One region of the Lactobacillus sp. B4005 genome, then DNA from elsewhere that is predicted to be linked to it. Evidence: riboswitches for the same ligand, from Rfam matches in the RefSeq annotation. Region 1 holds a riboswitch; the other holds the start of a gene.
The links. A riboswitch is a leader RNA that binds a small molecule or an ion and turns the genes downstream of it on or off. The one in region 1 is predicted to bind FMN.
Positions count from the first base shown of each region.

Region 1 (3,457 bases):
GCCGGCAGAATTGTCTGCCCAGTAAACAGCTTTTTGTGCTTCTTTAGCACTTGCAAAAAATCCTGCTTCATTTTCTAAATACCAGTTGTTACGCAAAAACGAGTGCGCAATATTGGTTTTAGTAATCATGACTTCAGTTAGCTTGTGATCTTGAGCTAGCGGTGTAGGTGAACTTTGAGCATGAGCAAAACTAGTATAGGCCACAAAGCTAACAGGATTTGCCTGAATCGCGTTAACTACATTTTGGTGCTGCACTTTGCGGTCAACTTTTCCGCCAGGTTGAGAGGAAATAAATAAGACCCGATCAATTCCCTGCAATGCTTCGGTAATTGAAGTTTGCTTATCATAGTCACCAATTCTTATTTCAAAATTGGGAAAAAGTTTCTCGGCTTTCTCCCGATTTCTGGCAATGACGACAATATTTTTTGAACTAGTTAATTGACTTAAGTATTTCACAGCCAGTTGGCCAAAATTTCCGGTTGCAGCTGTAACAGCGTATTTCATTTTTAGTCTTACCTTTCAGAATTCATAATTTGTTGTTTTATTTTCGACAAGTTTAATTGCACTACATGTAAATAATAAAACAACAAGAAATACTTGGATTTTTGATTCTTTTGGGGCGGTTAACTGAATGTAAAATTTATGGTCACTACAATTTTACTAATTTAACTGGCTATAAGGCCGCTAAATTTTAGTCACGAAAAAGCATCAAGTTACCTTGTAGCTTAATGCCTAAAAATATGATTTGCGATATTTTACCAAAAATAAAATCAATTTTTACTGGTTTTTTCAACTTTAAAATGATTGGGCAAAAAGTGGCAAATAAAAAACAGTTCTTGAACGAGAACTGTTTTCCTAATCATATTTTAAAAAATAATATCCCAAGATTAAGTTAATTCTTTAAATTAAAATGCTTTCTTACGAATGGCTTTAAGCTGCGTAAAACAACTTCAAATAGGAAATAAACCACTACCCCATTTATTGCTCCTTTTAATAAGTTAAATGGGACGATTATGCCAAAAATATACGTAGACATTGACGGAATATGGAGAAGTTGACCAAGATAAACTTTCTCCGTAAAGTTAAGCAGTCCAGTATAGCCGTGAATTGCTGGTAAATTCGTAACCGTAGTCACTGCATATATTGGCGTCAAGATTAAGGCATTTAACAAGGATAAAACAATTGTCATCGCTATTATGCCCAAAATAATTCCGATAATTGGTTTAACATAAAGTTTTTTGGCATTTTTTTCGCCAGCCGAAACATCCTTAGCAATGTAATAAAATGGCAGTGCAAATGACATAGAGGCGGCTAAAGCAGCTAATTGGCCAATGACACTTGGCAATGCAAATCCTTTATAAATCAGGTCAATTAACATTCGAACAGCGGCAATAATAAGACCAGGTACTGGACCGAATAAAAAGGTCCCAATCGTAACAATAACATCAGAAAAGTCGAATTTTAAAAAGCTAGCTACTGGGAGAGGAAAAGCCAATTCCATTAAGATAAATGAAATGGTTCCAATTAGTACATAAGCAATTATATTAGTTAGATTTGTGATATTTCTTCTTTTCACAATACTTACCTCCAAAAAGAATAGGTCTGTTGCTCCTAGCAACAGACCTAATAAAAGTAAGTATTCAAAAATAAGTCTTAACTTTTAGTTTAGCCTGTCTTCTTTCATCTAGACTTTAACTATCGGTACCATAATTGGTTCCACCACAAAAGTGGGTCGTGGACTTTCACCACCGGTCGGGATTTTCACCCTGCCATGAAGACAACAAACTGATATTTAACTACAAGTAAATACTAGTCTACCTGTTTTAATCTGTCAACTTCACTGTGGGTAAGTTCCCTGTATTTGCCAGAAACAAGATTACCCAAAGTCAAAAAGGAGTATCGTTCACGGGATAATTTCTTTACCTGATGGCCTACGGCTTTAAACATTCTTTTGACTTGATGGTAATGTCCTTCATGAATCGTTAACTGCACAATTTGGCTATTCTTCTTTTTATCGCTCCGGATAATTTTTACTTTAGCTGGTGCACTTCGATGACGATCAATTCTGACTCCATGAGATAAACGATGAATTTCCTCTGGTGTCAGTTGACCCTCAATCTTTGCTACATAGACCTTAGCAACCTTATTGCGAGGATGCATCATTAAATTAGCTAGTTCACCATCATTAGTCATTAATAACAAACCTGAAGTATCATAATCAAGCCGGCCAATTGGGTATAGCCGATAAGGCAAATCGGAAAAATAATCTACTACGGTCTTTCTTCCCTTGTCATCATTTGCTGTTGAAACGACGCCGCGTGGTTTATAAAAAAGATAAGTATGCAGACTTTCACGCTCAATTGGTTCCCCATCAACCGTAATATTGCTAAAAGTATCTACCTTGGTTCCAAGTTTGGTAATAATCTCGCCGTCAACGGTTACTCTGCCTTCTTCAATCATTTTTTCAGCCTTACGACGAGAGGCAATTCCCGCCTCTGCGATTACCTTTTGTAAACGTTGTAAACTCATTCTTTATCTCCTTTTTGTGCTTCAGCAATATTTTTATCTGCTTTTCCATTAGCTGAGAATAAGTCGATTTCACCCTCAGAGTTAATACTTTCATCTTCAAAGTCTTCTATCAGAGGTAAGTCAGCTAGACTTTGATAGCCAAAATACTGTAAGAAATAATCACTGGTGACATACAAATTGGGGTGTCCTGGTGCATCCTTTTTACCATCTGCTTTAATAAGTCCACGCCAAATTAAAGTTTGGAGCGCCCCTGACGAATTTACCCCACGAATTTCATCTATTTCAATGCGCGTAATGGGCTGACGATAAGCAATAATTGATAAAATTTCTAGTGCCGATTGACTTAACGACTTTGACAAATCTTTTTGAAAAAAATTAGCCACTACTTCACTAACTTCTGGTCTAGTAGTCAATTTATAATTATGGTTGATGTGTATCACCTGGAGACCAGAATCTTGATTTTGCTTAAGCTTAGCTGCCAGATTTTTGGCTAATTCGCGCAATGCGGAATGCTCAACTTGCATTAACTCACACAAATTTTCACTTGGAATACCATTATCGCCTGCTATATATAGCAATGCCTCCAATTGTGCAATTTTACTTACCATCTTTTTCAATTCTTTCTAATTCCAGATCACCGAAAATTCGCGACTGCTTGACCTTAATTTCCTGTTTTTTACATAATTCTAATAATGCTAAAAACAAGCCAATTACATCTGATAAGCTAGTCATCTTGTCGCTACAGGAGAAAAAGCTAATTTTTTTCTGCTTAGCCAATTTGGTGCGTAAGAAGTCAATCATATCATTAATTGGCGTTTCTTTCACATTAACCGAAACAATATCAGGCTGGCGGAGTCTTAATCTTTGAAGTACAACTATGAAAGTATTTGCTAATTCTGAAGAGGTAATTTGACCTAAAGGCAACGGT
Region 1 is NZ_JAFNOZ010000001.1:459,221-462,677, reverse strand. It holds partial or broken gene J3U73_RS02225 (NAD(P)H-binding protein) at 1-504, opposite strand, end outside; gene J3U73_RS02220 (ECF transporter S component) at 893-1,576, opposite strand; FMN riboswitch at 1,669-1,783, opposite strand; gene J3U73_RS02215 (pseudouridine synthase) at 1,810-2,529, opposite strand; gene scpB (SMC-Scp complex subunit ScpB) at 2,526-3,137, opposite strand; gene J3U73_RS02205 (segregation and condensation protein A) at 3,127-3,457, opposite strand, start outside.

Region 2 (3,457 bases), on a different contig from region 1:
AGTCTGCTGATCAGGCGATACATCATAGGCAGGTTTTAGGACAGCATCTGGTCAATTTTGCGGCATAGGCAAAGAGCAGAACTCTTAGCATACGAGCCGGTTGATACGTGTATCGCGTTCAAACACTGCTGTGGAATATAATCGACAAACTGGCTGATGGCATGAACCATGTGGTTTTGGGAAATAAAAAATCTAAATTGAGTATTAAAGCTGTTTGACATGTGATATATTATTAAAATAAGAAAAAATATATAAAAGGCGTTGAGTACAGAAATGGACCCCGAAGTTAGGACAACTTTGAGGTTTTTATTATGGCTAAATTATCTAAGCAAGATAAAATCTTAGTAATAGCTTTCATATTTATCGTAAAGTTCTCCTTGTCCAAATTAGAATAAATAGTTTGTATTCTCTATTTTAGACAATAAAAATCTAGAAGTCAGAAAAATTATGTGCTTTTCAGAAAAAAGTTGAATTTCTGAAAAAAATAGAACAGAAGAACATCATTTTGAGAGTTTTAATTTGTTTATACGATAGCAATTGAATGCATCAATTATTTAGCTTCGTGTTCTTGCTTAACTACTTGCCTATCCAAAGACTTGAAAAATGGGTAGTAAGCGAGTATGGCAAAGGCTAATTCAATTGCTTGCCATAAGTCACTTTCCAATCACTGCCAGTCATCAAGAAGCCACTGATAATAGCAGGTGTTGTCCAAGGAACTTGGGCAACAATCATTCCGATAATATAAAACTTCATTAAAATGTAGGTAATAAATTGAAGAATCATTGGCGCTAAAATAAGGTTTCCAACTTTTTATCTAATATCTTACTAATTTAATGCGATGAAAATAATAACTTAAGTATGATAACTGACGGGGCGGCTATGAAGGTACCACGAAAGTTTTTATTTAAAAGTCTTAAAAGCAAAACTTACTTAATAATATGGTATATACTTGATGTATATTGAGAATAAAAAAGTATAATTTAAGAAGAATCAGTATTTACTTAAATGGTTTTTGCAGGAAGTGGTTAGATGAGAAAAAATAAAAACTTGAATAATGGTGAAGATACAATTGATGTATTAGAAACCGTAGGCTTGATCCTGACGGTTGGACAAGTGATTGTCACGGTACTTAATTTTCTTCGTCGATTCAAAAAACAATAAATATTAACCGGTAGAACTAAAGACTAAATTAGACTATTAATTGTTGCTTGACAGTTAATAGTCTTTTTTAGCGAAACCAAAGTGTCAAATAATCATAAAAGCTTAATTTTGCCTTAAAAAAGCGTTGACATTTATTCATTATGATAGTACTGTATTAGATAGGTAGTACAGCTAAACTTTTAGGAGGGAATATCATGCTTTACCTGTTATACGTTTTAATCGGATTATTAATAATTATTTTGACTGATTTACTTGTGACGGCTTGTATGACACTAAACGACATTTACCGTTATCGTCATGAAGATAGGTTAGAATTTATCACTGCTTTTAAAAAATATTTTAGTAAAAACAATAATCTCCCTCTTAAAGCTTCAGATTGGAAACTTAAGCGGGAATAATTGCAGCTAGCTTTTCAATTCTTTTTGCTGGGTCTATTGACGCAATCAAATTAGTATATTATTCTGTAACTAATTGAATACGGTTTCTTCGGGGCAGGGCGAAATTCCCTACCGACGGTGACAACCAGTAAGGTTGAAGTCCGTGACCCGCGTACGCGCGGTGGAACTAGTGCAAGTCTAGTACCGACAGTTAAAGTCTGGATGGGAGAAGAACAAATTAAGCTAATTTAATCTTAGCGTTGTTTTTAAACTTCGCTGAAATCTTATTTAATTAGAAAATATTAGTGCCTCGTTGATTCTGAAATCAACGAGGTTTTTTTGTGCTTAGGAAGTGAATTTTTTGCAGGATACAGACTATATGGAAATAGCAAGCAAAGAGGCCGTTAAGGCACTGGGAATGACATGGACTAATCCTTTAGTTGGTGCGGTTATTGTTAAAAACGGCCAGGTCTTAGCTTCCGGCTATCATCATCAGTTTGGACAAGAGCATGCGGAAGTTAACGCACTTAATCAGCTAGATGATATCAAACAGGCTCAAGGTGCAACACTTTACGTGACGCTGGAGCCATGCAGTCATTACGGTAAGCAGCCGCCTTGCTGCCAAAAAGTAGCTGAGGCCGGAATTAAAGAAGTGATTATCGGGCAAATTGATCCCCACGGAATTGTGGCTGGTAAAGGAATTAAGTATTTAAATGAGCACGGCGTTAAAACTAAGGTGCTAGGGGGGACAGAGAGACTAAACGAAGCATATAACTTCTTTTATCAGCATCACCGGCCACTCGTAACCTTGAAATATGCAATGTCACTTGACGGGAAGCTTAATGGTGCAGAAAAAACGCGCACGCTTCTGACTGGCCCTAAAGCCCAGTACGATGTGCAAAAGCTGCGCTTGCACCAGCAGGCGATTTTAATTGGAGCGAACACATTGCGAATTGATAATCCGCAATTAACGGTACGAATAAAGGCTTTACCACAGCCGCCCATTCGAATCATTTTAACGCATGATGCAAATCAACTTGATTTAACGCAGAATCTGTTTAAATTACCTGGCCCAATTTGGCTACTTAGTCAGACCGAGTTAAAGGGCAAGGCCCAGGCCAATGTGCATTGCTTTGTCTCTCACAAGTGGACACCCCAAAAAATTGGTGAACTTTTAGCTGAACGTGAGATTCAATCGCTATTAGTTGAGGGTGGCAGCAATCTGTTAGCTGAGTTTTTAGCAGCCGGATTAGCCGATCAAATAGTTGCTTATATTTCTCCAATAGTATTGGGTGGAATCGCTCTGCCTGTAGCCGTAGGTGCAGCACTAGCTCAAAAATTGGAGTACCAATTAATAGCTGTCCAAGAGCTAGGACAAGATATTCGGATTACGGCAAGGAGGAAATAAATGTTTACAGGAATAATTCAGGCAACTGGTAAAATCACTCGGTTAGAAATTACCGAAAAGCACGCTAAGTTAGGCATTTCGGCCGCTGAAATTGCGAAACAAAACCTACCACTTGGCGCTAGTGTTGCGGTTAATGGAATTTGTTTGACCGTGACTTCTTGGCAAAATAATGAGTTTACGGTTGATGTAATGCCGGAAACGATGAAGCGGACTAACTTAGGTAAGCTGACTACCGGCAGCTTAGTTAACTTGGAACCATCGCTTTCCTTGAACGGCAAGCTTGATGGTCACCTTGTGGCCGGTCATGTTGATACTACGGCAGAAATTATTAGTAGAAGTGAAAATGAAAATGCAATTGAATTACGTTTTAAGGTACCGCATAAATATGATCCTTATTTAGTTGAAAAAGGCTCAGTGGCAATTGATGGTATCAGCTTAACGTTGACGATGGCACAAAATGACGAATTTGGCGTAAGTCTGATTCCTTATACCATTGCTAATACCACCTTGA
Region 2 is NZ_JAFNOZ010000005.1:4,151-7,607, forward strand. It holds gene J3U73_RS08705 (hypothetical protein) at 631-783, opposite strand; gene J3U73_RS08710 (hypothetical protein) at 1,030-1,161, shown strand; gene J3U73_RS08715 (hypothetical protein) at 1,356-1,559, shown strand; FMN riboswitch at 1,640-1,776, shown strand; gene ribD (bifunctional diaminohydroxyphosphoribosylaminopyrimidine deaminase/5-amino-6-(5-phosphoribosylamino)uracil reductase RibD) at 1,891-2,946, shown strand; gene J3U73_RS08725 (riboflavin synthase) at 2,947-3,457, shown strand, end outside.
Region 2: linked by a shared signal. The riboswitch ahead of ribD (bifunctional diaminohydroxyphosphoribosylaminopyrimidine deaminase/5-amino-6-(5-phosphoribosylamino)uracil reductase RibD) and the one ahead of J3U73_RS02220 (ECF transporter S component) in region 1 are both predicted to bind FMN.